DNA from 3 places in the Rouxiella sp. S1S-2 genome. Region 3 is predicted to be linked to each of the others. Evidence: predicted binding sites of a transcription regulator. Region 3 holds the regulator's gene; each other region holds the start of a gene.
What was found. The regulator PurR, encoded in region 3, represses purine synthesis genes. The targets are predictions, from matches to a motif close to CANGCAAACGTTTGCNTG.
Positions count from the first base shown of each region.

Region 1 (10,720 bases), 2.8 Mb from region 3:
CAGCATGGACCAGAAAGGCCTGCGTGCTAAATCTCTGGAAGAGATCAAGGGCGTGCAGTGGATCCCCGAGTGGGGCCAGGCGCGTATCGAAAACATGGTTGCCAACCGCCCTGACTGGTGTATTTCCCGTCAGCGTACTTGGGGTGTGCCGATGTCTCTGTTCGTGCATAAAGAGACCGAGCAGCTTCACCCGCGCAGCCTTGAGCTGATGGAAGAAGTCGCTAAACGCGTTGAAGTTGACGGCATTCAGGCGTGGTGGGATCTCAACCCTGAAGATATTCTGGGCAGCGATGCGGCCGATTATGTGAAAGTGCCTGACACGCTGGACGTGTGGTTCGATTCCGGTTCCACCCACTCTTCCGTGGTGGCAGTGCGTCCTGAATTTAACGGCCACGAACCGGACATGTATCTGGAAGGTTCTGACCAACACCGCGGCTGGTTCATGTCATCGCTGATGATTTCTACCGCGATGAAAGGCAAGGCGCCTTACAAACAGGTGCTGACTCACGGCTTTACCGTGGACGGTCAGGGCCGCAAAATGTCTAAATCCATCGGCAACACCGTCAGCCCTCAGGACGTGATGAACAAGCTGGGTGGCGACATTCTGCGTCTGTGGGTGGCCTCGACCGACTACACTGGTGAAATCGCCGTGTCGGACGAGATCCTCAAACGTGCTGCTGACTCTTATCGTCGTATCCGTAACACCGCGCGCTTCCTGCTCGCCAACCTTAATGGTTTTAATCCCGCAACAGACTGCGTGAAACCGGAAGAGATGGTTGTGCTTGACCGTTGGGCCGTTGGCCGTGCCAAAGCTGCGCAGGAAGAGATTGTAGCCGCCTATGAGCGCTATGATTTCCACGGCGTAGTGCAGCGTCTGATGCAGTTCTGTTCGGTCGAGATGGGTTCTTTCTATCTGGATATCATCAAAGACCGTCAGTACACCGCGAAAAGCGACAGCGTGGCGCGCCGCAGCTGTCAAACGGCGCTTTACTATATTTCGGAAGCGCTGGTTCGCTGGATGGCACCTATCATGTCCTTTACAGCCGACGAGATCTGGGGCTTCCTGCCGGGCGCACGCGAGAAGTTCGTGTTCACCGAAGAGTGGTACGATGGCCTGTTTGGTCTTGAGCAGTCTCAGCCAATGAACGATGAGTTCTGGGCCGAACTGCTGAAAGTCCGCACCGAAGTTAACAAGGTGCTAGAGCAGGCGCGTGCCGACAAACGTCTGGGCGGATCGCTTGAAGCCTCCGTGACACTGTTTGCTGACGATGCGCTGGCCACCAAGCTCAACAGCCTGGGCAACGAGCTTCGCTTCGTGCTGCTGACCTCTGGCGCTAACGTGGCACCGCTGTCGGCGGCTGACGACGCGGCAATCGCAAGCGAGCTGGTGAAGGGCCTGAAAATCGGTCTGGAAAAAGCGGCGGGCGAGAAGTGTCCGCGCTGCTGGCACTACACCACCGACGTGGGACATGATGCAGCGCATCCGCAAGTTTGCGGACGTTGTGCGACCAACATCGCCGGTGACGGTGAAGAGCGCGAATTTGCATAATGGCTAAACCTATTTGTTCTACCGGACTCCGCTGGCTTTGGCTGGCGGTTGTTGTGCTGGTCCTGGATCTCGGCAGCAAAGTGTGGGTGATGGATCATTTCCAACTTGGCGAATCAATGCCGCTGATCCCGTTTTTCAATCTGACTTATGCGCATAATCCGGGTGCTGCCTTCAGTTTCCTGGCAGACAAGGGCGGGTGGCAGCGCTGGTTCTTTGCCGCCATTGCCTTAGTTATTGTCGTCGTTCTGCTGGTGCTGATGTACCGCAGCAGTGGCAGGCAAAAGCTGAACAATATCGCGTTTGCGATGATTATCGGCGGTGCGCTGGGTAACCTGTTTGACCGCATGGTTCACGGGTTTGTCATCGACTTCATTGATTTTTATGTGAAAGATTGGCACTACCCAATATTCAACCTGGCCGACAGCTTTATTTGCGTCGGTGCAGTGTTAGTTGTCCTCGAGGGCTTTATGTCCTCACCGGACAAAACGGCAAAAAGTAAGGGATAAGAGAATGGCCGAGCAGGTGATACACGACAGCGCGGTGCTGGTTCATTTCACGCTGAAGCTGGAAGATGGCTCTACGGCGGAATCGACGCTCAGTCACGGCAAACCCGCTTTGTTCCGACTGGGCGACGGTAGCCTGTCGGACGCGCTGGAAAACCAGCTGCTGGGTCTGCGAATTGGCGATAAAAAAGCCTTTACGCTATCGCCTGAGTCAGCGTTTGGGACCCAAAGTCCTGACCTGATTCAGTTCTTCCCTCTGCGTGATTTTTTGGAGACCGGCGTTCCTGACGTCGGTACCATCATGCTGTTCACAACCCGTGACGGCAGTGAAATGCCCGGCGTGGTTCGCGAAGTGACCGAAGGTTCGGTTACCGTCGATTTCAATCACCCCTTGGCTGGGCAACATATTGATTTTGATATTGAAGTGTTAAAGATAGACCCTGAAATGGAGGCGTCTAATGCAAGTTCTGCTGGCTAACCCACGAGGTTTCTGTGCCGGTGTTGACCGTGCCATTACCATCGTTGAACGTGCTCTCGAGCTTTACGGCGCGCCGATTTTCGTGCGTCATGAAGTGGTGCATAACCGTTATGTCGTAGACAGCCTGCGCCAGCGCGGCGCGGTATTCATTGAGCAAATCAGCGAAGTGCCAGACGGTTCTATCCTGATCTTCTCTGCGCACGGCGTGTCTCAGGCTGTGAGAACCGAAGCGAAATCGCGCGATCTGACCGTGTTTGACGCCACCTGTCCGTTGGTAACGAAAGTACATATGGAAGTGGCGCGTGCCAGCCGTAAAGGCACTGAAGCCATCCTGATTGGTCACGCCGGGCACCCAGAAGTGGAAGGCACCATGGGCCAATACAACAACCCCAACGGCGGCATGTATCTGGTGGAGTCACCGGCTGACGTGTCGAAGCTGGACGTTAAAGACCCGGACAATCTATGCTTTATGACGCAGACCACGCTGTCGGTTGATGACACCTCGGAAGTGATCGACGCCTTGCGCGAGCGTTTTCCAAAAATTGTGGGTCCGCGTAAAGACGATATCTGCTATGCCACTACCAACCGTCAGGAAGCGGTGCGAAACCTGTCTGACGATGCTGACGTGGTGCTGGTGGTGGGTTCTAAAAACTCCTCTAACTCCAACCGCCTGGCAGAACTGGCCCAGCGTGTAGGTAAGCCTTCTTATCTGATAGATTCTGCAGCAGACATTAAAGAAGAGTGGGTTAAAGGTGCGCTCAGCGTAGGCGTAACGGCCGGTGCTTCTGCGCCAGACATTCTGGTGCAGGAAGTGATCGACCGTCTGAAAACGCTGGGCTGCCTCGGCGTAGTTAACATGGACGGCCGTGAAGAAAATATCGTTTTCGAAGTTCCAAAAGAGCTGCGTATCGATATTAAAGCGGTAAGCTGATTTTTAAAATTTCCCCACCCTAGTCCTTCCCCCGCTATTTCAGCAGGGGAAGGCGGGGATGCAAGAGCAGCAACGCTTAAAGTGTAAACTGATATTGCCCTGCGCCACGCGTTGAGGTTTCAACCTGCAGCAGCGCCCCCTCGATTTCCCCCGGATTTTCTAACTCTTTTCTCGCCGACGTAATAAACAGCCGCCGCATATCCGCACCGCCAAAGGTGCAGCAGCTTGGCTGAGTCACTGGCACCTTTAACGTATCAAGCGTTAAGAGTTCACCCTGATTGATCTGTTGTCGCAGCAGACAGTGGCTTCCCCAGCAGGCAGTCAGCAATATGCCGTCTTCAGTCAGGGTTGAACCATCGGGCGTTTTATCGCCGGAAGAGTGGCAGGAGAGTTTTAAAGGATTTATTCTTCTGGCGCTGCCGGAGTAGAAACGTTTCTGCGTACTGTCGGCAAACCACACTTTCCCTTCGTACCAGGCCAGAGTATTCGGCGTGCCAACCTTGTCCATCATCAGCACTGGCGCAGAGTCACCGATTTCATAACGAAACCAGGCGCCTATTTTTTCTTTTTCTTTGAGATCCATCGAGCCATACCACAGAGAACCATCTGGGGCGATCGCGGCTTCGTTAGGCCTTGTGCCTTCTGCCCCCGCATAGTCACAGAGCAGGGTGAAGGTTTCATTGGCGTAGTCGTAAAGTGAAATTCCGTCCTGAGTGACCAGTAAAAAAGTGTCCTGCTTTTCAGTCAGCAGAGCCGCGCTGGTAATCGAGGGAAGTTCGCGCTGTTCGAAGGCTTGCGTTTCAGGCCAGTAGCGCAGCAGTCGCTGGTTAAGAATATCCATCCAAAGCAGTGACTGGGTGCGCTGGCACCAGACGGGTGTTTCACCCAACTCGGCGCGATAATCGTTAACGGCGGTTATCTCGGACCTCAAAAATGCGGTCATCAAGGTTTCTCCTGCAAGGGCTAAAAGTGTCTGTGTAATGAGTTTAGCCGCGCTTTGCCACATGGGGAAAGCAGAAGCAGCAAGTTAAGGGGGCGAGGGTAAAAAAAAGCCTGCTGATGTTTCAGCAGGCCAGGTAACTCATAAAGACGGATTTCTACAACGTAGATTAGAAGTTGTAGTACAGGCGAACCAGGTTCAGGTCGCCAATATCGTCGGTAGAGTTGGTGATCATGTGCTCGAAATCAACCTGGAAGCCGTAGTCGAGTTTCAACGCGATGCCCACGCCGTTGTCGGTACGCTGGTAGTCACGACCGCTCACGTATTTCAGATGGTCACCCATGAAGTACGGTTGAATGCTCTTGATGGCGTACTGTTTGATTGGAATGTTGTAACCGGCATAGTATTCCACACCGTAGGCGTTGCCCGCGAAGTAGTCCTGATCGTTGTTGATTTTAGTGGTCAGGAAGTTGTGGTACCAGCCGCCGCCTGCAGACAGTGTCCAGTTGCCCGGCGTCCACGACAGTGCAGTACCCAAAATGCTCTGGTCATAGTCTTTAGAGCCGCCAGCGGCACGGTTCTTAACTTCGGCGCTGGTGTAGTTATACGCCGTACCCCACGTTAAGGTGTCATTGATGTGCCAATTTGCGCCAACGGAGCCGCCGCCTTTGCGTTTGTAGGCCAGGTTATTGGATTCAAGCAGGTCATCGTCTGAGAACAGGTAAGCGGCATAAAGATCCACTGGACCTGCAGCATACTTGTATTTCAACATCTTGCGTGAACGATAAGAACCATCATAGTCACCGTTGATGCCGTTGCCCGGAGCCTGGGCTAACATGTCGTCATCCCACACGTCGGTTTTAGCGCCAACAACATCATAATAGATGCTGTTCTGCTGACCATAAGTCAACGTACCGTAGGTTTTGCTCTTGAAGCCGGTATACAGCTGGCGACGGGTGGTGTCATGTGCGCCTTTTGCATAATGTTGATCCCAGTCGAATACCGCCGGAATATTTACACCCAGTTCGTAATAGCTAACCCAGTGAATATCATCAAACAGGAAATAATCAGCAGAGAAGCGGAAACGGGTGCCGCCGTCATAACCGTTGTTTTTGTATGAGCCTTTATCAGAGTTGCCCATAGTATTGACAACCTGCGGACGAATACTGCCGCCGACTTTAAAGTCGAGACGGCTAAGCAGGTCATAAGGTTGCGGATCTTGTTTGATAAGCGTGATTTCTGCCTGTGCTGCGAAAGATGCGCCACCCAATAGCAGGCCGGCGACAACCGTTTGTGAAACCCTATTCATTTTAAATTTCATAACGACTCCAGGTGCCAATGCTGTGTTGGCATCCTCATTTCCCTTGTTATGCACGAGGGGGATTAACGAGCATTAAAGATCTATGCCGCAGCCTGCCTTGTTAGAATAACGACACTCATTGCGTAATAGTCTGTTTTTAAATAAAACCTTCCAATCGCTAACTTACTGACATGCCGTGATTATTGGTTAGCTTATATAGTTTCGCTTTTGCAATAATTCATCGACTTAAAATTAGCTGGCTATTTATTAACATAACGGTTCAGCAAAATCCAATAACGAAATATGAATTATTTATATCACCACTAATAAATTCATCGCCGTCGACAAAAACAACATTGTCAAAACGTGCTTAAGCGCACATTATTCACACTTTTGCATAGCTATTCGTTTTTGTGAATTTTTTATCAAAAGGGCAGAGAGTGTTGATTTGTCTTGTGATTAAGGGGAGATGTCCGACATTATTCAGTCAGAGCAAAATAGATTTACTGATGCTAGCGCGCCTCTATCATAATTTTCTAATTATGAGGCAATTTCACTAGCCGTGATGGAGCGGGGTGGTTAACCTGATTCTGTTTTACGGCAGCACACATTAATAAAGAGAGAAATTATGAGCAAAGCTGATATCCGCATGGCGATTGCCGGTTCCGGTGGGCGCATGGGTCGCCAGCTGATTCAGGCCGTACAGCAGGCCGAGGGCGTGGTACTGGGTGTCGCATTAGAGCGCAAGGGTTCTTCATTGGTCGGCACCGATGCGGGTGAACTGGCCGGTGCGGGCGTGATGAATGTTCGCGTAAGCGATAGCCTGGAAGCCGTGGTTGATGATTTCGATATCTTAATCGATTTCACCCGTCCTGAAGGCACCCTTGAACACCTTGGCTTCTGCCAACAGCACGGTAAAGGCATGATTATCGGCACTACCGGTTTTGATGATGCGGGTAAGGCGGCAATTAGCCAGGCTGCGCAACAGATCCCTATCGTTTTCGCCGCTAACTTTAGCGTTGGCGTCAACGTGGTATTGAAGCTGCTTGAAAAAGCGGCAAAAGTGATGGGCGATTACACCGACATTGAAATCGTTGAAGCCCATCACCGTCACAAAGTCGATGCACCATCAGGTACGGCATTGGCAATGGGTGAGGCAATTGCAGGTGCGTTAGGCCGTGATTTAAAAGACTGTGCGGTTTATGCGCGTGAAGGTCACACTGGGGAGCGCGACCCAATGAGTATTGGTTTCGCGACTATTCGCGCGGGCGATATTGTCGGTGAACACACCGCCATGTTTGCCGATATTGGCGAGCGCGTCGAGATTACCCACAAGGCCTCCAGCCGCATGACTTTTGCTAATGGTGCAGTTCGTGCGGGGAAATGGGTATCATCCAAGAAAAGTGGTCTTTATGACATGAAAGATGTCTTGGGTCTTGAAGATTTATAAGGTTCTCCAACAATCGTGATGTGGTTGTTTTAATCATAGTGTTTTGATAAAAGGGCAGTTATTTTATTGCCCTTTTCTTTTATCTATAAAATGGGCGTTATGATGCGGTTTGTTTCCCAAACCTATATTTTAAGGTGTTAATGATCATTTGATTACCGTATTGAGTATAAAATAACCAGATCATTTCATCATAATTATCTAAACTGCGTCAAAAACCGATTTTTTCAGACAAACCTCCCCGCAAACGTTTACTATGCTTACTTATCCCGTCCTTTTATCGCTATCCGGTGCTCATTTCACTGAGTGCAGCAAAAAACAGTAAAATAATGGTGCTTTTGGTGGACAAACCAAACGCTCATCATTAGAATGCGCGCAATTTGCCAAAAATTAGCTTTTAGGGTAGAAAAAATTACCGCTCTGAGTGCAATTTTTGCATTGATCAGGTCACTGGATCTGAATTAATATGCAAATATAATGATTGATTATTCTTGGAGGATGCTTTGATAAAGTCAGCGCTATTGGTTCTGGAAGACGGAACCCAATTCCACGGTCGGGCCATCGGGGCAGAGGGAACGGCAGTAGGAGAAGTGGTCTTCAATACGTCGATGACCGGTTATCAAGAAATCCTCACTGATCCTTCCTATTCCCGCCAGATCGTTACTCTTACTTATCCTCATATCGGCAATGTCGGCACTAACGCCGCTGATGAAGAATCCTCCGCAGTACACGCTCAAGGTCTGGTTATTCGCGACCTCCCCCTGATTGCCAGCAACTACCGTAATGAAGAATCCCTTTCTGATTACCTCAAGCGCCACAACATCGTTGGTATCGCGGATATCGACACGCGTAAGCTGACTCGGTTGCTGAGTGAAAAGGGTGCGCAGAACGGTTGCATCATTGCCGGTGATAATGTGGACGCGGTGCTGGCACTGGAAAAAGCCAAGGCTTTCCCGGGGCTGAAAGGCATGGATCTGGCGAAAGAAGTCTCCACGCAAGAGTCTTACAGCTGGCAGCAGGGTAGCTGGACTCTTGAAGGCGATTTGCCGGAAGCGAAGAAGGCTGAGGATTTACCTTTCCACGTCGTGGCCTACGATTACGGCGTGAAGCGCAACATTCTGCGCATGTTGGTTGACCGCGGCTGTCGCCTGACGGTGGTGCCGGCAAAAACGTCTGCAGAAGACGTGCTCAAACTCAATCCGGACGGCATCTTCCTGTCAAACGGCCCGGGTGACCCAGAGCCATGTGACTATGCCATTGCAGCCATCAAAACTTTCCTGACCACTGAAATCCCGGTGTTCGGTATCTGCCTGGGCCACCAATTGTTGGCACTGGCCTGCGGCGCCAAGACGTCAAAAATGAAGTTTGGACACCACGGCGGCAACCATCCGGTTAAAAATCTTGATAACAACACCGTGATGATCACCGCACAGAACCACGGTTTTGCGGTAGAAGAAGCCAGCCTGCCGGACACGTTACGCACCACGCACAAATCACTGTTCGACGGTACATTGCAAGGTTTGCATCACACCAGCAAGCCAGCGTTCTGCTTCCAGGGTCACCCTGAAGCGAGCCCGGGTCCGCACGATGCAGCACCTTTGTTCGATCACTTCATTGAACTGATTGAAGCCTACCGCAACAGCGACAAATAAGAGAACAGGAGCGATTTAAAATGCCAAAACGTACAGACATAAAAAGCATCCTGATTCTGGGCGCAGGTCCGATTGTTATCGGGCAGGCCTGTGAGTTCGACTACTCCGGTGCCCAAGCGTGTAAAGCGCTGCGCGAAGAAGGTTACCGCGTCATTCTGGTGAACTCCAACCCAGCCACCATCATGACTGACCCTGATATGGCCGATGCCACCTACATCGAGCCTATTCACTGGGAAGTTGTACGCAAAATTATTGAAAAAGAGCGTCCAGACGCCGTACTGCCGACAATGGGCGGCCAGACTGCACTGAACTGTGCGCTGGAGCTTGAGCGTCAGGGCGTGCTTGCTGAGTTCGGTGTGACCATGATTGGTGCCACCGCCGACGCTATCGACAAGGCAGAGGACCGCCGTCGCTTTGATATCGCGATGAAGAAAATCGGATTAGGCACGGCGCGTTCAGGTATTGCACATAACATGGAAGAAGCGCTGGTGATTGCCGCAGACGTTGGCTTCCCGTGCATTATCCGTCCTTCCTTTACCATGGGCGGCACCGGCGGCGGTATTGCGTACAACCACGAAGAGTTCGAAGAGATTTGTACTCGTGGTCTGGATCTCTCGCCAACCAAAGAGCTGCTGATTGACGAGTCGCTGATCGGTTGGAAAGAGTACGAGATGGAAGTGGTGCGTGATAAAAACGACAACTGCATCATCGTTTGTTCAATCGAAAACTTCGATGCCATGGGCATCCACACCGGTGACTCCATCACCGTGGCACCTGCTCAGACCCTGACCGACAAAGAATATCAAATCATGCGTAACGCCTCGCTGGCGGTACTGCGTGAAATCGGCGTAGAAACCGGCGGTTCAAACGTACAGTTCTCCGTTAACCCGAAAGACGGCCGTCTGATCGTTATCGAAATGAACCCGCGCGTGTCACGCTCTTCGGCACTGGCTTCAAAAGCGACCGGTTTCCCGATTGCTAAAGTGGCGGCCAAATTGGCTGTGGGCTACACCCTCGACGAGTTGATGAACGACATCACCGGTGGCAAAACACCGGCCTCTTTCGAGCCGTCAATTGACTACGTTGTGACTAAAATTCCTCGTTTCAACTTCGAGAAATTTGCCGGTGCTAACGACCGTCTCACCACTCAGATGAAATCTGTCGGTGAAGTGATGGCGATTGGCCGCACTTTCCAGGAGTCGATGCAGAAAGCGCTGCGCGGCCTGGAAGTGGGGGCCAGCGGTTTTGACCCTATCGTTAATCTCGATGATCCTGAATCGTTGACCAAAATTCGTCGCGAACTGAAAGAAGCCGGTTCAGACCGTATCTGGTACATCGCCGACGCATTCCGTGCGGGCATGTCAGTAGACGGCATCTTTAACCTGACCAACGTTGACCGCTGGTTCCTGGTGCAGATTGAAGAATTAGTTCAACTGGAAGCAAAAGTGGCAGAGGGCGGCTTTAGCTCGTTAAATTATGATTTGCTGCGCGTTCTGAAACGCAAAGGCTTCGCAGATCTGCGTTTGGCGAAACTGGTTGGCGTATCTGAAAGCGAAATGCGCAAATTGCGTCACAAGCACAATCTGCACCCGGTTTATAAGCGCGTTGATACCTGTGCTGCCGAGTTCTCCACCGACACCGCCTACATGTACTCCACGTATGAAGAAGAGTGCGAGTCCAACCCGACCACCGGCAAACCAAAAATCATGGTGCTGGGCGGCGGGCCAAACCGTATTGGTCAAGGTATCGAATTCGACTACTGCTGCGTACACGCCTCGCTGGCGCTGCGCGAAGACGGTTATGAAACCATCATGGTTAACTGTAACCCTGAAACGGTTTCTACCGACTACGACACTTCCGACCGTCTATACTTCGAATCCGTAACGCTGGAAGACGTGCTGGAAATCGTGCGTATCGAGC
Region 1 covers NZ_WFKL01000001.1:4,795,345-4,806,064, reverse strand. The annotation lists gene ileS (isoleucine--tRNA ligase) at 1-1,549, shown strand, start outside; gene lspA (signal peptidase II) at 1,549-2,055, shown strand; gene fkpB (FKBP-type peptidyl-prolyl cis-trans isomerase) at 2,060-2,530, shown strand; gene ispH (4-hydroxy-3-methylbut-2-enyl diphosphate reductase) at 2,511-3,461, shown strand; gene GA565_RS21965 (SMP-30/gluconolactonase/LRE family protein) at 3,538-4,404, opposite strand; gene GA565_RS21960 (porin) at 4,571-5,722, opposite strand; gene dapB (4-hydroxy-tetrahydrodipicolinate reductase) at 6,330-7,151, shown strand; gene carA (glutamine-hydrolyzing carbamoyl-phosphate synthase small subunit) at 7,652-8,800, shown strand; gene carB (carbamoyl-phosphate synthase large subunit) at 8,821-10,720, shown strand, end outside.
Region 1: carA (glutamine-hydrolyzing carbamoyl-phosphate synthase small subunit) is a predicted target of PurR. The motif match lies at 7,389-7,406, and genes of this name have one in related genera.

Region 2 (10,720 bases), 1.7 Mb from region 3:
GGGTGCGCAGTCAGCAAGTTTTGCATGACGTTAAGACCTTTGGTGCGATCGAAATCTGCAGGCTGGCTGGCCAGCATTTTGAAATGATGCGCATCAGCGGCTTCTTTAAAACCGGCACCACGCTCGCGGGCAACAGACGTTCCGGCAATCCCTTCTAGTTCAATAACTTTGGCATTATCACCCAGTTTTTTAGCGATGAAGTCACCGGCCATTTTACCCCCGACTTTATTATCAGACGCAACGTGGCTAATAACCTGACCTTTGGTTGCCTGACGGTCCAGGGTGATAACCGGGATTTTCGCCTGATTGGCCATTGCCACGGCGTTGCCCACCGCATCCGAGTCTGTCGGGTTAATCAGCAGCAGCTTGGTGCCGCGAACGGTCAGGTCCTGCACATTGGCCAGCTCTTTTGCCGGATTGTTTTGTGAATCAAGCACCACCAGGTTATAGCCCAATTTATCGGCTTCCTGCTGCGCGCCTTCTTTCATAGAAACAAAGAACGGGTTGTTCAGTGTGGAAACCACCAGCGCAATGGTGTCTTTCGCCAGCACGTTAGCACTGAATGACGCGGTTAACGCAGCGGCAGAAACCCATAATGCAACTTTCTTCATAGACATCGTCATCGTATATATTCCTGTAGGGGAGGTTATTTGTTGCTTTTGTTATCCACCAGGACTGCCAGCAGAATAACGACTGCTTTAACAATCATCTGGTAATAAGAAGAAACGCCCAGCAAATTCAGGCCGTTGTTCAAGAATCCAAGTATTAGCGCACCCACCAGCGTACCGAGAATGCGCCCTTTCCCTCCGGAGAGGCTGGTGCCGCCCAATACAACCGCCGCAATGGCATCCAGCTCATAGCCGGTCCCCGCCGTGGGTTGCGCAGAAGAGAGACGCGCGACTTCGATAATGCCCGCCAGTGCCGCCAGCAGCCCGCAAAGTGAATAAACAATAATCTTAACTTTATCGACACTGATACCCGACAGGCGTGTTGCTGCTTCGTTACCGCCCAGCGCGTAGATATAACGACCGAGACGGGTGTGGTGCAGCATGTACCAGGCCGCAGCAAAAACGCCAGCCATTAACCACACCGGCGTCGGCACGCCCAATGGGCGACCAATCCCGAACCATCCAAAAGTATCGGCGACGTCGTTAAAACCGGTACTTATCGGACTGCCGTTGGTGTAAACCATCGTCACGCCGCGCAGCAACAGCATCATTACCAGCGTAGCGATAAACGCCTGCACCTTGCCTTTGGCAACAATAGCACCGGTGATCCCTCCCACCGCCGCACCCAGCGCCAGCGAGGCAATAACAGCCAGCGTGGCGCTGGATTCAAGCCCCACCACAGAAGCGGCCACCGCGCCGGTCAGCGCCAGCAGGGAGCCTACTGACAGGTCGATACCGGCAGTCAGAATGACCAGTGTCATGCCCACGGCCATAATGGCGTTAACCGAGGTTTGCTGCAGAATATTGAACAGGTTATTGAGCGTGAAGAAGTTTGGACTCATTGAAGAGACCACCGCAATCAGCACCAGCAGCGCAATCAGGGATTTCTGCTCTAACAACCACTCTTTACTGATCCAGCGCTTTTTATTGGCCGGTATTGTCTGAGAACTCATTGTCATTTACTCCTGGTTCACGCCGTATTGCTTGCCAACAGCGGCCGCCATTAATGCTTCTTGCGTCGCCTGTTCTATAGGGAATTCAGCGCTTAAATGCCCTTCGTGCATCACCAGAATGCGGTCACTCATGCCAATGACTTCTGGCATTTCGGAGGAGACCAGAATGATGCTCAGACCTTCACGCTTGAACTGATTGATTAACTGATAAATCTCTTTCTTGGCCCCAACGTCGACGCCGCGCGTCGGTTCATCGAGGATCAACACTTTGGGACGCGTCATCAGCCCGCGCGCAATAGCCACTTTCTGCTGATTACCGCCGGAAAGCAGGCCAATAGGCTGCATCATTGACGGGGTTTTGATATTGAACAGACGGATAAAATCGCTCACCGTCTGCTGCTCTTCTGCGTGCTTTAACCCGCCGCCCAGGCGACTGAAATAACGCAGCGCGGTCAGCGACATGTTTTCCTTAACCGACATACCCAACACTAAGCCGTCGCGCTTACGATCCTCAGAGATATAAACGATGCCGTTAGCCAGGCCGTCCTGCGGTGTGCGGGTCTGAATTTCACGGCCTTCAAGTGAGACTGTGCCTGCGGTTTTTTTGCGTGCGCCGTAAAGAATTTTCATCAGTTCAGTACGTCCGGCCCCCATCAGGCCAGAAACGCCGAGGATCTCGCCGCCGTAAAGCGCGAAACTGACGTCTTTTACACCCGGTCCCGAAACATTATTTACCGACAAGCGCAGCGGCCCGCGGGCATGGTTGATTCGCGGATACTGTTCCTCAAGCCGCCGTCCCACCATCATTTCAATCAGCGTGTCTTCCTCAAGCTCGCTAACGGGACGTTCAGCAATAAACTGGCCGTCGCGAAATACCGTCACGTCGTCGCAAATCTCGAAAATCTCTTTCAGGCGATGCGAGATATACACCACGCCACACCCGGCAGCCTTAAGCTCGTTTATCACGCTAAATAAGGAGGCGGTTTCGGTGTCGGTCAGTGCATCGGTCGGCTCATCCATGATAATGACCTGCGATTCGAAGCTCAGCACCTTGGCAATCTCGACCATCTGCTGGTCACCAATCGACAGTTCACCCACGAGTCGATGGCTGCTATAACGCAGATTCAGGCGAGCCAGCAGTTTGTCGGCTTCGGCGTACATCTTTTTCCACTGAATTCTCCCCAGTCCGTTAACAAACTCACGGCCGAGGAAAATGTTCTCAGCAATGGTCAGCTGCGGGATCAGGTTAAGTTCCTGATGGATAATACCGATCCCGGCTTCCTGGGAATCCTTCGGCCCGTTAAAACTGGCTTCCTTACCGAGAAAATGAACCGTTCCGGCATCCTTTTGATAGATACCGGTCAGCACTTTCATCATCGTTGACTTGCCCGCGCCGTTTTCACCCACCAGCGCCATAACTTTTCCCGGATACACGCTAAGCGCGGCGCCCGACAGGGCTTTTACACCGGGAAAGGCTTTATCAATCCCTGAGAGTTGCAGCAAAGGTTGCATAGAGACCTCAGAACGTGACGCCGGCAGACAGGATAACGTTAGCGTATGGCGAACATTCTCCACTGCGGATCACGGCACGCGTAGTTTGTGTCTGTTGTTTGAAAGCCTGATGGCTAACATATTCCAACGTAATGGTGTTTCCCTGCTGTTGCTCCAGCTGTTTCAACTGGCCTAGCAGCGTGGCGTGAAGCTCGGGGTTATGCTGCCTGATTTCCTCGGCAAGCACGGCGTGCTCCACCTGCATCTCACTGATAACGGTGGCAAACACTTGTAAAAAGGTCGGCACACCCTGCGTCAGGGCAAGGTCGATTCGCTGCGTGGTCGCGGGGATCGGTAAACCGGCGTCGGCAATCGCCAAGGTGTCGGTATGACCCAATTTAGCAATAACCTGTGAAACGTCGGCATTCAACAACATGGCTTTCTTCATTATCAGCTCCAACAGCGAAACGTTTCGCTGGTAACTGATTCTAGAAAATCTGTACGCCGTAGCAATGGGCAGACGATGAATTTGTGATCGCTGTCGAAACGTTTCGCTGACAGGTAAACGGCGAGTAAACCATTAAGTGGAATAAAACGATAAGGCTGGTGATAAGACGAAATGCAAAACGCCGCAGGCGTTGACCCACGGCGTTTAAATAATGACGACCAGAAAGATTAAATCTCGACCTGGGTTCCCAGCTCAATCACGCGGTTTGGCGGAATTTCGAACTGATCCGGGGCGCGCAGGGCGTTTCGGCTCAGGGCGATAAACAGCTTGCCACGGAAGTAGAGATACCAAGGTCGTTTAGTGAGAATGAGCGACTCGTGCGACATAAAGAATGAGGTTTCCATCATGCGGCACGACAAACCTTCAAGGCCACAGCGGTGGAACACTTCCTCTACGTTAGGTGTCTCTTTGAAACCATAGCTCGCCACCACACGCCAGAAAGTCGGCGACATCTGCTCAATAGTGACGCGGCGAACGTTATGCACAAACGGCGCATCTTCAGTCCGCAGAGTCAGCAGCACCACCCGCTCGTGCAACACTTTGTTGTGTTTGAGGTTGTGCAGCAGAGCAAACGGAATGACGTTGGTCGCGCGGGACATATAGACCGCCGTACCGGGAACACGCACCGGCGGAGATTTCTCCAGCGAAGCAATCATCGCCTCAAGTGAATTGCCGTGCTCGTGCATACGGCGCATAAGGCGGAAGCGCTCGCTTTTCCAGGTGGTCATCACGATAAACATCATCAGCGCCAGCACCAGAGGCAGCCAGCCGCCTGACAGTATTTTGGTCGCATTGGCAGCGAACAGCGGCACGTCGATGAACAGTAGAATCACCGCCAGCACTGCCACAATAAAACCTTTCCAGTGCCAGTTTTTATAGGCCACGGTGCACGAGAGTATAGAGGTCAGCACCATAGTACCGGTCACCGCAATGCCGTAGGCCGCGGCCAGATTGCTTGAGTGCTCGAAGCCGAGGATAACAATGACCACCGCGAAATAGAGCAGCCAGTTGATGACCGGCACATAAATCTGTCCCGCTTCCATCTCTGAGGTGTGAATGATGCGCATCGGCGGCAAATACCCCAGGCGAACTGCCTGACGGGTTAAGGAGAACACTCCTGATATCACCGCCTGAGAGGCAATAATGGTCGCCAGAGTGGCCAGAATCAGCATCGGCAGCAGCGCCCAGTCAGGCGCCAGCAGGAAGAACGGGTTTTTAATCGCCTCAGGATTTTTAAGCAACAGCGCGCCCTGACCAAAGTAGTTCAACACCAGCGATGGCAGAACTACGCTAAACCAGGCCAGGCGAATCGGCAGTTTACCAAAGTGCCCCATATCCGCATACAGCGCCTCGACGCCGGTAATAGACAACACGACCGCGCCCAATGCCAGGAAGGAGAAGGATTTATGCTCGATAAAGAAGTTGACTGCCCACATCGGATTAATTGCACGTAGCACTTCGGGATTGCCGATAATGCTGTTAATACCCAATACCGCCAGCACCAAAAACCACAGCAGCATCACTGGGGCAAAAAGTTTGCCGACCAGTCCGGTTCCGTGTTTTTGAATGAAGAACAGCAGGGTAAGAACAAAAATTGAGAGCGGGACGATATAGGCATCGAGGCTTGGCGCTGCAATTTCAAGACCTTCCATCGCGGAAAGCACCGACATCGCGGGCGTAATCACCACTTCGCCGTAAAAGAAACTGCCGCCTATCAAACCGAGAATAACCAGTACGGCGGTGGTTCTTGCCGAGGTATTTCTGCCGGCGAGCGACATCAGGGTCAAAATACCGCCTTCTCCCGCGTTATCAGCCCGTAAAACAAAGGAGAGATATTTTGCCGAGACGACAATAATCAACAACCAGAAAATCAGGGAGAGGAAACCAAATACCACGCTGGGTTCGACGTTAAAACCGTAGTGGCCGGAAAAACACTCTCGCAGTGTATAGAGAGGGCTGGTACCGATGTCACCATAAACCACACCAATGGCGGCCAAGGTTACTGCGGGTAGTGACCGTTTATGTTCTGTGCTCATAATTGGTTTCTTTTATGCTTTGTCATTTGGCTGACTTGAGTATTTGGCTAAAAATTCTTTTGCCCAAAATCCGTAAGCTATGTGGGTTGGCAGTTCCTTTAAACCCACCAAAAGGCGCACAGTATGCACGAATAAATAAGATTGCCTACCCTTTAATACAAAGACAAGCAAACAATTCATCGCAGGCGATCACATTTCTGCAAATAGAATAATTTTAATAATCAACGGGCTAGTTCTCAGAAAAAAATCATGGTTTATTAGCAGCTCACAGTCCACTATTCCATCACTTAAGTCACTATTTGGGGCAGTTTAAAACACATTATGGCGCAATCACCTCTTTTGGCAGAACGAATCACCCGACTGGCTAATGCGTTGGAAAACGGCCTTTATGAACGGCAGGAGGCCATACGTCTTTGCCTGTTAGCCGCGCTGTGTGGCGAAAGCGTGTTTCTGCTTGGCCCACCGGGTATCGCCAAGAGTCTGATCGCCCGTCGTTTAAAATATGCGTTTCGCGATGCCCGCGCCTTTGAATATCTGATGACCCGTTTTTCTACGCCAGAAGAGGTGTTTGGTCCGCTTTCAATTCAGGCACTAAAGGACGAAGGCCGCTATTTGCGCCTCACTCAGGGCTATTTACCGGAGGCAGAAATTGTCTTTCTTGATGAAATATGGAAAGCCGGTCCGGCGATCCTTAATACTTTGCTGACCGCAATAAACGAGCGACGTTTTCGCAATGGCGACAGTGAAGAGGCGATCCCGATGCGCCTGTTGGTCAGTGCCTCCAACGAACTGCCCGAGGCCGACGGCGGCCTGGAAGCGCTCTACGATCGCATGTTGATCCGCCTGTGGCTGGACCGCGTACAGGACAAACAAAACTTTAGATCACTGCTCACCAGCCGGCATTCTGAGAACACGCATCCGGTGGCAGAAGGGCTTAGCATCACCGATGAGGAGTACAAGCAGTGGCAGCCGGAAATAGAGAAGGTCAACCTCACCGAACACTGCTTCGAGCTTATCTTTCAGCTGCGCCAACGCCTCGGCGCGCTTGAAACCGCCCCTTATGTTTCAGACCGTCGCTGGAAAAAAGCCCTGCGGCTGCTGCAGGCCTGCGCGTTCTTTAGCGGTCGTCAGTCGGTTGCCCCGGTTGATGTCGTGCTGCTTAAAGACTGCCTGTGGCATGACATGAGCTCTTATCATTTATTGCAAACGCAGATTGAGCAGAGCATCACCGAGCAGGCCTACCAGCAGCAAAGCTTAAGTTTAAAAATTCAGCAACTCAATCAACAATGGATGCATTATCAGCAGCAGCAGAGCACGCGTCAGGCGTTAAAAGTCAGTAAAAAATCAGGAATGTTCAGTCGCAGACCGCAGTATCAATTGCCGGAATCGCTGTCGTCCACCAGCCTTACCCTGTTTCTGCAACAGCCGCTGCACCTGCACGACATTCAGGTCAACCATCTGCTGGTGGACCGTGAACCCATGGTCGAATGGCTTAATAAGGGTGGGCAGCTAAAGGCGAAACTCAACGGGATCGGTTTTGCGCAGGCTGTAGACGTTGAAGTCGACGATAAACTGCAGCTGGTTATTCTCGACGTGAGTCGTCAGCCAAGCTTCCTTACCTTGCCAGGCAATGAGCACATCACGGTGCCGGAGGAGATGAGAAATACGCTAACCACGCTAGGTGAATCTCTGACCCAGCAGCGCCAGCTGTTTAACCAGCACCATCCGTGCCTGTTCGTTCCGCTGGAGTGGACGGCGAAAATAGAAGCCAGTCTGATCCGCGTTAATGAACAGCTGGTGCAACAACAACAGCTGTTTGGCAGAAGCTAAACCATGTTCAGCCTGGAAACGCTGGACGTCATGCTGGCCATTAAAGAAGCCGAGCTTATTGATGAACTGATCATCACACTGCTGGCTACGCCGCAGCTGCAGGTGTTCTTTGAAAAATTCCCTCGGCTCAAGCGCGCACTGACCAAAGATTTGCCGGAGTGGCGCTTCAGGCTACAGCAGCGCATTCATGATACGCCGGTGCCTCAGGGGTTGGCGAAAGAGTTCTATCTTTACCAGCACTGTCAGCAGAGCAGCGCCTCTACGTTTAATACGGAGCTGGAGAGCACGGTTGTTCAGCTCGAACAGCTTAACTCGCCTTTTGCCACCGAGGCGCGCTCGCTAACCGACAATATCTCCACCGCCAACCAAAGAGGCCCAAACAGCAGCTTTCACGGCCTGTTTATGCAGCGCTGGCGGCTGAATATCACTTTCCAGACCGTGACTCTGCATCATCAGTTGCTGGAGCAAGAGCAGGAGCAGCTGCAAAACGAATTGGAACAGCGGCTTGAGCTGAGCGGCGAACTCTCTCCTTTATTAGTCGAAAACGACGGTGCCGCAGGCCGACTGTGGGACATGAGTAAAGGAAAGCGCCAGCGCGGCGACTATCAGTCGCTGGTCCGCTACGGCACCTTTTTACAGCAACAGCCTGAGCTGCAACAGCTAGCTGAGCAGCTGGGACGTAGCCAGACGGCAAAGGCCAATCCCCACGAAGAGACCATTCTTGAAGCGCATCGCCTGATGGTCAGGGAACCGGCCACCGTTCCTGAAGAGGTGAACGGCATCCATCACAGTGATGACATCATGCGCCTGCTGCCCTCAGAACTGGCGACGATAGGCATTGCCGAGCTTGAGTTCGAGTTTTATCGGCGACTGCTGGAAAAGCGTCTGATGACCTACCAGTTGCACGGTGACGTATGGCGAGAAAAAGAGGTGATGCGTCCGGTGGTATATCAACAGCAGGAACCGCAGCCGCGTGGCCCGTTTGTGGTGTGCGTCGATACCTCAGGTTCAATGGGCGGCTTCAACGAGCAGTGCGCCAAGGCCTTTTGTGTTGCCCTGTTGCGCATTGCGCTGGCGGACAATCGCCGCTGCTACATCATGCTGTTCGCCAGCGAAGTGATTCACTATGAACTCACATCGGCCAGCGGTCTGGATCAGGCCATGCGTTTTCTGGGACAGCATTTCAGAGGCGGAACGGATCTTTCCGCCTGCCTGAGTGCCACGCTCGACAAACTGGCGACGCCGGAGTGGCAGGACGCTGATGCGGTCATTATTTCGGACTTTATCGCCCAGCGGCTGCCCGACGAAATCCAACAGCGTGTCAAACAGCAGCAGACGCAGTACCGCCATCGTTTTCACGCCCTTGCCATGTCGCACTATGGAAAACCGGCAATTATGCGTATCTTTGACCATATCTGGCGCTTCGATACTGGAATGAAAAGCCGCGTACAACGACGTTGGAAGCGTTAATAAAAGAGAGATAATAAATGTCTGATAACTATCAAATAGACGATCTGGATCGCGGGATATTAAACGCATTAATGGAAAACGCCCGCGTTGCCTACGCCGAACTGGCCAAGTCTTTTAATGTCAGTCCGGGCACTATTCACGTCAGGGTCGAGAAAATGAAGCAGGCAGGCATCATTACCGGCACCCGAGTGAACGTCGATCCGAAGCGATTGGGCTACGACGTTTGCTGCTTTATCGGCATCATTCTCAAGAGTGCCAAAGACTACCCTTCTGCCCTTAAGCGCCTGGAAAGCCTGGAAGAAGTGGTTGAAGCCTATTACACCACCGGCCACTACAGCATCTTCATCAAAGTAATGTGCCGCTCCATCGATGCGCTGCAGCAGGTACTTATCAACAAGATACAGACTATCGACGAGATCCAGTCTACGGAAACCCTAATCTCCTTACAAAACCCCATCATGCGTACGATCCAGCCATAATTAATAAATTTTAATACCTCATTATCCACAGGTAGATCCCAGCTCATTCACAGCGTACAATAGCCATTCTTTTTTCGGGTAAGAGCCTTATGTCTGATATCACCCTGATCAGTGGCAGTACGCTTGGCGGCGCAGAATATGTTGCTGAACATATAGAAGAGAAGCTGAAAGAAGCCGGTTTTACCACCGCGCTGTTCCACGGTCCTGAACTGTATGAGCTCCCAACCCGCGGTATTTGGCTGGTGGTTTCTTCCACTCACGGTGCCGGGGAGCTTCCTGACAATATTCAGCCCCTTCTTGAGCAAATTGACGATCAGCAACCCGATCTGTCAAACGTTCGCTTTGGTGCCGTCGGTTTAGGCAGCAGCGAATACGATATTTTTTGTGGTGCGATCCGCACTTTGGATCAAAAAATAACGGCTTTGGGTGCTCAAAGAATCGGCGATCGCCTTGAGATCGACGTGACGCAACACGAAATTCCTGAAGATCCGGCCGAGGTTTGGGTCCTAAATTGGATTAATTTGCTCAGATAAGTGTAAATTTTACCCGATCAGATGTGGATAACTAGGCTTAAAAGCGGTGTGAAACCGGTAGTTATCCCTCTAACAACCTTAGGTCGCTTGGGGGGCTGTGCATAAGTAGCTCTTTTGATCCCAGCTTATACTGTCCAGGATCACCGATCATTCACAGCATTCGATCCTCTATAGCATATTGATCTAAATAGACAATAATGACTTATACACAGAAGATCGCGATCCTAATAAGAGTTAGTAGTAAGAGATCTTTAAATAAAAAGATCTTCTTTTAATTAGTGACGATCCCCTGGGACTTGTGGAAGCTCCAAACTCGCGTAGAATCCGTTTTCCCAACGCAATACGATCGTTCGTTGAACTTCGAGGTGCAGTACCATGTTTTATCCGGATCAATTTGACGTCATCATCATCGGTGGTGGCCATGCAGGCACTGAAGCGGCAATGGCTTCAGCCAGAATGGGACGTCAAACCCTGTTATTGACCCACAATATCGACACGCTGGGACAGATGTCGTGTAACCCTGCCATTGGCGGGATCGGGAAAGGACATCTGGTTAAAGAAGTGGACGCACTCGGTGGTTTGATGGCAACGGCAGTCGATCACGCCGGCATTCAGTTTAGGATACTAAACGCGAGCAAAGGACCCGCCGTGCGAGCCACTCGAGCTCAAGCTGACCGCGTGCTTTACCGCCAGGCCGTACGAACTGCGTTAGAAAACCAGCCTAATCTGATGATATTCCAGCAGCCTGTTGA
Region 2 covers NZ_WFKL01000001.1:233,265-243,984, forward strand. The annotation lists gene rbsB (ribose ABC transporter substrate-binding protein RbsB) at 1-617, opposite strand, end outside; gene rbsC (ribose ABC transporter permease) at 647-1,621, opposite strand; gene rbsA (ribose ABC transporter ATP-binding protein RbsA) at 1,628-3,133, opposite strand; gene rbsD (D-ribose pyranase) at 3,141-3,560, opposite strand; gene kup (low affinity potassium transporter Kup) at 3,788-5,656, opposite strand; gene ravA (ATPase RavA) at 5,978-7,486, shown strand; gene viaA (ATPase RavA stimulator ViaA) at 7,490-8,956, shown strand; gene asnC (transcriptional regulator AsnC) at 8,974-9,435, shown strand; gene mioC (FMN-binding protein MioC) at 9,525-9,968, shown strand; gene mnmG (tRNA uridine-5-carboxymethylaminomethyl(34) synthesis enzyme MnmG) at 10,344-10,720, shown strand, end outside.
Region 2: rbsD (D-ribose pyranase) is a predicted target of PurR. The motif match lies at 3,573-3,590, and genes of this name have one in related genera.

Region 3 (10,720 bases):
ATCCTGCGCACCGCTCACGTTAAGCGCAGCACATAAGAAGAAATACCTGCACGCGAAAGAGACCGCGATGAACAAGCTGATGCACCAGGTCGGCAAGCCTTATCGCTGGGGTGGTACCTCACCTAACACCGGATTTGATTGCAGCGGTTTGGTCTATTACGCGTACAAAGATTTAATGCGAATTAAAATGCCTCGCACCGCCAATGAGATGTACCATTTGCGTGATGCAGCACCGGTTGCACGCGGTGAACTTGAGTCGGGCGATCTGGTGTTCTTTAGAATAACAAAACGCGGCGCAGCCGATCACGTAGGCGTTTATCTCGGCAACGGCAAATTTATTCAGTCACCGCGCACCGGTGAAGAGATTAAAATTAGTTATCTGGCAGATAACTACTGGCAAGACCACTATGTGGGTGCTCGCCGGGTGATGACGCCAAAAACGATTCGTTAAATAATGATTTCTCGCTGAAACCTGTGAATAGCATTTAACGAATGGTTTAAGACTAAAACGGTGCGTCGTTTTGGTAAAATAGAAAAGGGCGATTTCTGTGATAAGAAATCGCCCTTTTCCGTTCTCGCGCTAAAAATTAGTGCATGACTGCGGTGAAGCTAAAAGCAACAATCATCGCGAGTGCGCAGACTACGGTCATTAATGAATATTTCAGGTTAGTATCCACGTGAACTCCTTACGAGATAAAAGGGGCAAAAACCCTACATTTTGTACGCCATCTTATTCTGCCTAAATCTCGCCAAAACGTCCATTTAGAAAGTACACAACACTATCACTTTACTCTAAAGCAAAAATTTGGCTTTCCCTTTTTTGAGTTATAAGAGAAAATTAGCGGTTACCACGCTGTGTGCCCGGTCGTAGTTGCCCGACGCTTCTTTCAGGCCTTTCTGGAACCATCCAACGATTTGACTGCTTAAAATGATTTATGCAGTTGAATGCACGCAGGCAAACGATTAACAAAAAACTAACGTGCTGAAAATGGTTAGTTCAGGAGTGATTTTTACATGGCCACGATAAAAGATGTCGCTAAGCGCGCCGGTGTTTCGACTACAACCGTGTCGCACGTCATCAATAAAACCCGATTCGTCGCCGAAGAAACCAAAGCTGCTGTTCGCGCCGCTATCAAAGATTTGCACTATTCTCCCAGTGCCGTCGCGCGTAGCCTGAAGGTTAATAACACTAAATCAATCGGCCTGCTGGCAACCTCAAGTGAAGCGCCCTATTTTGCCGAAGTTATTGAAGCGGTCGAAAATAGCTGCTTCGCCAAAGGCTACACGCTGATTTTGTGTAATTCGCATAATGATTTTGAAAAACAGACTGCCTATCTCGCTATGCTGGCGCAAAAACGCGTCGATGGCCTGCTGGTAATGTGTGCAGAATATCCCGCTGAACTCCTTGCCATGCTGGAAGAGTACCGGTCTATTCCAATGGTAGTCATGGACTGGGGCGAAGCGCAAAACGACTTCACCGACTCCATCATTGATAACGCCTTCGAGGGCGGTTATCTGGCGGGTCGCTACCTGATTGAGCGTGGCCATCGCGATATTGGCGCCATACCCGGCCAGCTTAACCGCAACACCGGCGGTGGCCGCTACCGTGGTTTCCTGAAAGCGTTAAACGAAGCCAACATTGAAGTGCGAGATGAATGGGTAGTTCAGGGCGATTTCGAACCCGAATCCGGTTACCAGGCGATGCAAAAAATCCTAAACCAGAAGCAGCGCCCTACCGCAGTATTCTGCGGCGGTGACGTCATGGCAATGGGCGCGATTTGTGCAGCCGACGAAATGGGTCTGCGCGTTCCTCAAGACATTTCGGTCATTGGTTATGATAACGTTCGCAATGCGCGTTATTTTTCACCGGCACTCACCACCGTACATCAACCGAAAGAACGCCTTGGAGAAATGGCCTTTACCATGCTGCTTGACCGCATTATCAGCAAGCGCGAAATACAGCAAACCATTGAGGTGAAGCCCAAGCTGGTTGAAAGGCGCTCAGTGGCCGATGGCCCGTATCTTGACTATCGCCGTTAATACACTTATTAGCCTAACTTGCCCTTCACGCTGGCCCTCAGCCGCGCCAAGGGCAGCATTTCTTTAGCGCAGCCATTCCTCGTTCAAGGTCTCACTTTCCCCAAGGTAGTCAAGCAGCCAGTCAAGCGCCAGTGAATGGTTACGCTGATCCCAGGTCAGGCAGCACGGACTTTCAGGAAAGCTGTTGGCCAACTCAAGCACCACCAGTTTTTTTTGCGCTAGCCACGACTCAACCATGTGCACCGGCAGCATGCCAACGCACAACCCCTCACACAGGCAATCAATGGCACAGGTCCAGTCTGGGACCACCAGGCGGCGCTGGTTATCGAGTGTCCAGGTATCTCTTTTGGGTAGACTTCTTGAAGTATCTTCAATACACAGCGCCGGATAAGGACGCAGGGCCTCATCGTTTAATGCGCCTTTATGAGCAGCCAACGGATGCTGGGCACTCACTACACAGTGCCACGGCAGCGTGCCCATATCGCGAAAGCTAAAACGCCCGCCGACCGGCACCGCGCTGGTTGCGCCAATCGCCACGTCAGCACGATCGTCTGCCAAAGCGTCCCATACCCCGTTAAATACCTCGCCCTGAATCAACAGCTCGGTATCAGGAAATACCCGATAGAAATCAACCACCAGCTGCCGCACGCGGTCAGGCTTGACGATACGGTCTACTGCTACACGCAGCTGGCCGCTCCAACCATTAGCCACCTGCTGACACTGACGACGGGTTGATATCATTTTTTTGATAAGCACGCGCGCTTCATCAACAAAAATACGGCCGGCAGGCGTTAACTCCACGTCGCGGTGACGGCGTTCAAACAGCGGAACGGCCAGCCACTCCTCCAACTGCCGCACCTGATAACTGATGGCTGAGGGCACACGATTAAGCTCCTGTGCAGCCGCGGTAAAGCTGCCATTGCGGGCCACGGCGTCCACCACTTCCAGAGAATATTCAGACCACATTGCTGCCACCTGTTTCAAACCTCATTGGCGCCGTCCTCTTGCTTTCAATTTTTTTCATCCTAGGGTGCAAATATTAACGTTTCACAACCCACAAGCCAAGCAGATACACTGCGCCACTGGCAACACCCCTACAACACTTTTAGCTACTTTTTCGTATTATAAGAGAACATCATGAAACCCTCATTTGGCTTTTTACTCTACCTTGCTGGGCTGAGCATGCTCGGCTTTCTGGCAACTGACATGTATTTACCGGCATTCAGCGAGATGCAAGATAACCTCGGCACCTCTGCCAGCGCGATCAGCTCGAGCCTGAGCATTTTTCTGGCAGGCTTTGCCGCCGCACAGCTATTTTGGGGCCCGCTCTCCGACCGCTTTGGCCGCAAGCCGATTTTACTCGCCGGTCTAAGCCTCTTTTCAATCAGCTGCCTTGGCATGATCTGGGTGCAGAGCACCGAGTTACTGCTGGTTCTGCGTTTTATGCAGGCGGTTGGGGTATGTGCAGCGGCGGTAAGCTGGCAGGCACTGGTGGTTGACCGTTACTCTGCATCGGTTGCAAAACGTACGTTTGCCAGCATTATGCCGTTGGTCGCGCTTTCACCTGCACTGGCGCCGCTGGTGGGTGCCTGGGTGCTCAACCATTTTAACTGGCGAGTGATTTTCGCACTGCTGCTGGTTATCAGTGCTCTGTTGCTGATGTTTACTTTTACCCTGCGGGAAACTAAAAAATCGATTGCCGAGAAGCTGCAGCCGCAAAGTGGGCTTACCGCCATGCTGTCATCGCGTGTCTATACCGGAAACGTGCTGATTTACTCCGCCTCCTCGGCTGGATTTTTTGCCTGGCTGACCGGCTCACCTTTTATTTTAAGTGAAATGGGATACGGACCCTCAGCCATTGGCCTAAGCTATGTTCCTCAAACGATAGCCTTTTTACTCGGTGGTTACGGCTGCAGAATGCTTATCAGTAAAATTGAAGGCACCCGCCTATTGCCTTGGCTATTAGTGGGCTATGCTGTAAGCGTCGTGTCACTTTATTTTATTGCGACAATGACGCAATCAACACTGGTGACCCTGTTAATCCCATTCTGTCTGATGGCGTTAGTTAACGGTGCCTGTTACCCGATTGTAGTGGCAAATGCACTAATGGCATTTCCTGCCAATACAGGCAAGGCTGCAGCATTGCAAAATACGCTACAGTTAGGTTTGTGTTTTTTCGCCAGCATGATGGTTTCTGCATTTATCGAGCAGCCGTTGTTCTCTACGGTGACGGTAATGCTGTCGACGGTTGGGCTTGTCGGGATTGGATATTTTCTTTTAACGCTTTCGGCGAAGGAAGAGAAGTCTGGACATCCAGAAGCAGAGCATGCTAACTGATTGCAATAATACCCTTGCGGTACAATAACTTGAACAATAGATGCGCCTGCAGCGATTTAATATTGAGAATGCGCGCAGGCGAGCTTATACTCAAAACAACATAATAAAATATCACTTTTACAAAACTTTTATCACAGTAACTTTTAGGCGCGCGAAACGCGTCACATTTTTAGTGCAAGGATGCTTTCACCGCGGCGAATTATCGTCAGGTGTCCTCTGTATTTTCCTCTGTTCATAGTCATATTTCAGACAAGGCGGATAAATCGCCTGTTCTCATAAAGACCTGCAAATGGCCGTTGCTTTTAAAGCAGGTTAATAAGTCAGAAGAGAAAGTGATGGAGAAGCTATGAGTTCATCGTGTGTAGAAGACTTGAGTATTCAAGACAATCATTGGTACCGAATCGCGAGCGAAATGTTAACGATGGCAGGCATTGAAGTTAATGGAACCCGCCCTTTTGACATTAAAGTTAAAAATCCCGACTTTTTTAAGCGCGTGCTCCAGGACGGCTCTCTAGGCCTTGGCGAGAGTTATATGGACGGCTGGTGGGAATGTGAAAGATTAGACATGTTCTTTCATCGCGTCGTAGAGGCGGGGCTTGAAGATAAACTCCCGCATCACCTCAAAGATACGTTGCGCATTGCTGCGGCGCGACTGACCAACCTGCAATCTCGCAAACGCGCGTGGATTGTCGGTAAAGAACATTACGACCTCGGTAATGATCTCTTTAGTAAAATGCTCGACCCGTTTATGCAATATTCATGTGCATACTGGAAAGACGCCACCACGCTTGAGCAGGCACAAGAAGCCAAATTAAAAATGATTTGCGATAAGCTGCAACTGCAACCAGGGCAGCGTTTGCTTGATATTGGCTGCGGTTGGGGTGGTTTGGCGGAATATGCCGCCAGAAACTACGGCGTAAGCGTTTTTGGTGTCACTATCTCTGCCGAACAGCAAAAAATGGCTCAGGAACGCTGCGAAGGCCTTGATGTCACTATCTTGCTGCAGGACTATCGTGACTTAAACGATCAGTTTGACAGGATTGTTTCCGTCGGCATGTTTGAACACGTTGGGCCTAAAAATTACCAAACCTATTTCGACGTGGTAAAGCGTAATATTAAACCTGACGGTCTTTTCCTGCTGCACACTATTGGCGCCAACAGAACCGACCTCAACGTTGATCCGTGGATTGATAAATATATATTCCCCAACGGCTGCTTGCCGTCGGTGAAACATATTGCGCAGACTACCGAGGGATTATTCGTGATGGAGGACTGGCACAATATCGGCTCAGACTACGACAGAACATTAATGGCCTGGTATGACCGTTTTCTGGCGTCATGGCCTACTATCGCAGACAATTATTCCGACCGGTTCTACCGCATGTTCACCTATTATCTGAACGCTTGCGCAGGTGCATTCCGTGCGCGCGATATTCAGTTATGGCAGGTGGTGCTCAGCCCTAACGGCGTTGAGGGTGGCATTCGCGTACCGCGCTGAGTTTGTTTGCGAACAAGATTCAAATACTAAAAAGCCGAAAACAAATTTTATTGTTTTCGGCTTTTTGCATTTACGCGCAAACTCTTACTTTTCACACGCCTAATAACCTATCCGGCGGCTATTCCAGCACGTTATTGAACCGGACTACACTTATTTCGGCTGTTCGGCCAAGGCTGCTGCGGCGGCCATCGCGGCTTCACGACTGGCAAGTACGCGTTCAACGGTATCGACAATTGCCTGTGTTTGCGGGTCAATTTCAATATTGATTTTATCGCCCAGACGTTTTGCACCCAGCGTGGTACGCTCCAGCGTCTCAGGAATAAGATGCACACAAAAACGGCTGCTGGTCACCTCTCCAACCGTCAGACTGATACCGTCAATGCCGATATAACCTTTGTGTAAAATATACTTCATGTAATCTGGATGCGGCAGGCGGAACCATATTTGACGATTATTTTCTGATGTCAGAATTTTTTGAACTTCTGCGGTGCAAACAATGTGGCCTGACATTAAATGGCCGCCAATTTCGTCGTTAAAGCTGGCCGCACGCTCTAAATTAACCTCGTCCCCAACCTGCAGGTCACCCAAGTTGGTCAGGCGCAGCGTCTCTTTAATTAAATCAAAACTGACCAAGTCATTTTCAACCTTGGTTACCGTTAAACAACAGCCGTTGTGGGCAACCGAGGCGCCCAGCGCCAGATTTGGCAGCATCTCGGCCGGCATTTTAACCACATGCGTTCTGAAGTTAGGTTTTTCGACAACGGACACCAGAGTGCCAGTGCCCTGTACTATTCCGGTAAACATAGGGTGTGCCTCTTCAATTCAATTAAAATTCCAAAATATAATATTGATAAGTTTGCCGCAGATTGACGTGAAAGCCAAATTCAAGAACAGAAGAAAGCACGCGAACCCCAAACAACAGGCCAACATTCAGGCTGCGCGGAAAAAACGTCACAAACGCTGAATATACTAAATACTATAACTGCGGCAGTTCATGAAATTTCAGCATGCGATTTGCTTAAAAAGCATGACGAGGTACAATCTTTCGACTATTCCTCAGTATATTATCGTCACCCTCGGGTGGCTTTTTTAGTTTCTTAATCATTATAAAAAGGTGTATGCGTGCAGAAGTACCTTACAGAAGCGCGTAGTTTATTGGCTCTCGCTATCCCCGTTATCCTGGCTCAAATTGCTCAAACCTCGATGGGTGTAGTTGACACCATTATGGCAGGATCGGTCAGCGCTACCGATATGGCTGCGGTTGCCGTAGGCACATCAATATGGCTGCCCGCCATACTGTTTGGCCACGGTCTTTTATTGTCATTAACTCCCACCGTCGCGCATCTTAACGGTGCAGGTCGACGCGACAAAATAGGCGATCAGGTTCAGCAAGGTTTCTGGCTGGCCGGTGGCGTTTCAGTGCTGGTGATGGTGGTTATTTATAACTGTGACTTAATGATTGGCCTGATGCACAACATCGACCCTCTGCTTAAAGAGAAAGCGATTGGGTATCTGCGGGCCATTATGTGGGGCGCACCGGGCTATCTGTTTTTCCAGGTGCTTCGCGACCAGTGTGAAGGGCTGTCGAAAACCAAACCCGGCATGGTATTTGGCTTTATCGGTCTGCTGGTGAATATCCCGGTTAACTACATTTTTATCTATGGCAAATTCGGCGCCCCGGCACTGGGTGGCGTTGGCTGCGGTGTGGCAACAGGCACGGTTTACTGGGTAATGTTCATCATGATGCGCATCTATACCAAGCGCACCTATTCATTGCGCGATATCGTCGCGACCAAACCCTTTGCCAAACCTGACTGGCAGGTGCTTAAGCGCCTGACGCAGCTGGGTTTACCCGTTGCACTGGCGTTATTTTTTGAGGTCACCCTGTTTGCGGTTGTGGCGTTGCTGGTTTCGCCGTTGGGCATTGTGGCGGTGGCAAGTCATCAAATCGCTCTCAACGTGGGCTCGTTGATGTTTGTTGTGCCGCTTTCGCTGGGCGTTGCGGCCACCATTCGCGTCGGTTCTCGCCTCGGCGAATCAAACCCGCAGGGGGCCAAAGTGTCGGCCCGTACCAGCGTGGCGACCGGTATTGTGATGGCCTGCATCATTGCTACGCTCGCCGTTATTTTCCGCGTTCATATTGCGCGGCTGTATAACGACAATCCGGAAGTGGTCACCCTCGCCTCGCATCTGATGCTGTTTGCAGCTATTTTCCAGATATCGGACGCCGTTCAGGTGATAAGCAGTGGCGTGCTGCGCGGCTATAAAGATACCCGCTCAATTTTTTATATCACCTTTACCGCCTACTGGATTTTGGGGCTTCCTATCGGTTATCTGCTGGCGCTCACCGATTATCTGGTTCCAGCCATGGGCCCTAGCGGATTCTGGTGCGGGTTTATCATTGGGTTGACGTTTGCCGCCACCATGATGTCGTGGCGCGTGCGATGGATACAAAAACAGTCCTCGTTCTCTATTTTGCAGCGAGCGGGACGCTAGTTCCATCCAATATCCCCCCACCCTCGGTGCGCTGTTTAAAGGCAGCGCACTGCAATTAATGTGCAAAAAATAAACGCAATGAGCACTCGCGCAGCAATCAGCTGCAATATGTCATTAAAATGCATTTTTTCCCTTGCCAGCACTCCGGTAGGCCGTTAATATTCGTCCCCGCTGCCAGACTGGCAGACAGAGATAACGATGCGTCCGTAGCTCAGTTGGTTAGAGCACCACCTTGACATGGTGGGGGTCGGTGGTTCGAGTCCACTCGGACGCACCAAATATCTCAGGATTCAAACGTTGCATGATGTGCGTCCGTAGCTCAGTTGGTTAGAGCACCACCTTGACATGGTGGGGGTCGGTGGTTCGAGTCCACTCGGACGCACCAATGCAAAGCGCGTTACCTCGGAAACTTTATAGACTCCCGCAACACATCATCTGATACCGCCTTATTACCCTGATTTTTTACTGATTCACATTGCCTTTTTCTTTTTCCAATGATCCAGACGTTCCCCCGCTATCGCCCATTTTATAACAGTGCCGTTAACGCAAATTTCAAATTGTTAATACTTGCCTTGCGTTTGTTAGCATTCGATGCCGGCTTTTGAACGATTGCGCAACAAAGCTGCGGATAAGCCCATTCTCTTGCGCACGCTGCTAATTTTTGATTGGTTTCCCTCCCTCGAACCCTCTATACTATGAGCCAACAAACTGGCACAGTTTCTTAGATTGAATGGATTCAGCCCCTTGATCTATCGATATCGTCATATAACAAGCATTTTCACCCCTAAAACGATTAAAACTCGTCCATACAGTTGCGTGCCCGTCGAATTTTACACAACGTTTCTCCTGCACTCGCCTATTCTTAGAAATGTTTTGCTCAAACTAACGTTTTTCTCAAACCAGGTCAGAAAACCATTCAGCGCGAACGGTGACCGCATTACCGCCTTGCGCACTCTTATCCTATCCATCACAACTTGTAGAAAAAATCGTCATGAAAAAGACTAAAATTGTTTGTACTATCGGACCAAAAACTGAATCCGAAGAGATGCTGACTAAACTGCTTGATGCAGGTATGAACGTCATGCGTTTGAATTTTTCTCACGGTGATTATGAAGAGCACGGTCAGCGCATTAAGAACATCCGCAACGTTATGGCCAAAACAGGCCAGAAAGCCGGTATCCTGCTTGACACCAAAGGTCCAGAAATCCGTACCATCAAACTGGAAGGCGGCAAAGACGCTTCCCTGGTTGCGGGCCAAACTTTCGTCTTTACTACCGACCAGAGTGTCATCGGTAACAGCGAACGCGTTGCGGTAACCTACGCAGGCTTCGCAGCTGACCTGAAAGTGGGCAACACGGTTCTGGTCGACGATGGTCTAATCGGAATGGAAGTCACTCAAGTCACCGACACTGAAGTGACCTGTAAAGTGCTAAACAACGGTGATCTGGGTGAAAACAAAGGCGTTAACCTGCCTGGCGTTTCTATCGCCCTGCCAGCACTGGCAGAAAAAGACAAACGCGACCTGATTTTCGGCTGTGAGCAAGGCGTGGACTTCGTTGCGGCTTCTTTCATTCGTAAACGTTCAGACGTAATCGAAATTCGCGAACATCTGAAAGCACACGGTGGCGAACACATCCAGATCATTTCTAAAATCGAAAATCAGGAAGGCCTGAACAACTTTGACGAAATCCTCGAAGCTTCAGACGGCATCATGGTTGCTCGTGGTGACCTCGGCGTTGAAATTCCTGTAGAAGAAGTTATTTTCGCGCAGAAAATGATGATCGAGAAATGTAACCGCGCACGTAAAGTGGTTATCACTGCAACGCAAATGCTTGACTCGATGATTAAAAACCCGCGTCCAACACGCGCAGAAGCGGGCGACGTGGCAAACGCCATCATCGATGGCACCGATGCAGTTATGCTCTCTGGCGAAAGTGCCAAAGGGAAATATCCACTGGAAGCTGTTCGCATTATGGCCACTATCTGTGAGCGTACGGATCGTGTCATGCAGAGCCGTATCGACGGTCAGAACGACAGCCGTAAACTGCGCATCACCGAAGCCGTATGCCGCGGTGCGGTAGAAATGGCTGAGAAGCTGGATGCACCGCTGATTGTTGTCGCAACCAACGGCGGCAAATCGGCGATCGCCGTGCGTAAATACTTCCCTAATGCCACCATTTTGGCATTAACTACCAATGAAGTGACCGCGCGTCAGCTGATCCTCACTAAGGGTGTTATCACCCAACTGGTGAAAGAAATTGCATCAACTGACGATTTCTATCGCATTGGTAAAGAGGCTGCACTCGAAAGTGGCCTCGCACAAAAAGGCGATAAAGTGGTTATGGTTTC
Region 3 covers NZ_WFKL01000001.1:1,947,205-1,957,924, reverse strand. The annotation lists gene GA565_RS09185 (C40 family peptidase) at 1-451, shown strand, start outside; gene GA565_RS09180 (YnhF family membrane protein) at 588-677, opposite strand; gene purR (HTH-type transcriptional repressor PurR) at 1,015-2,040, shown strand; gene punR (DNA-binding transcriptional activator PunR) at 2,104-3,006, opposite strand; gene punC (purine nucleoside transporter PunC) at 3,178-4,377, shown strand; gene cfa (cyclopropane fatty acyl phospholipid synthase) at 4,724-5,875, shown strand; gene GA565_RS09155 (riboflavin synthase) at 6,026-6,679, opposite strand; gene GA565_RS09150 (MATE family efflux transporter) at 6,998-8,371, shown strand; tRNA gene GA565_RS09145 (tRNA-Val) at 8,572-8,648, shown strand; tRNA gene GA565_RS09140 (tRNA-Val) at 8,680-8,756, shown strand; gene pykF (pyruvate kinase PykF) at 9,363-10,720, shown strand, end outside.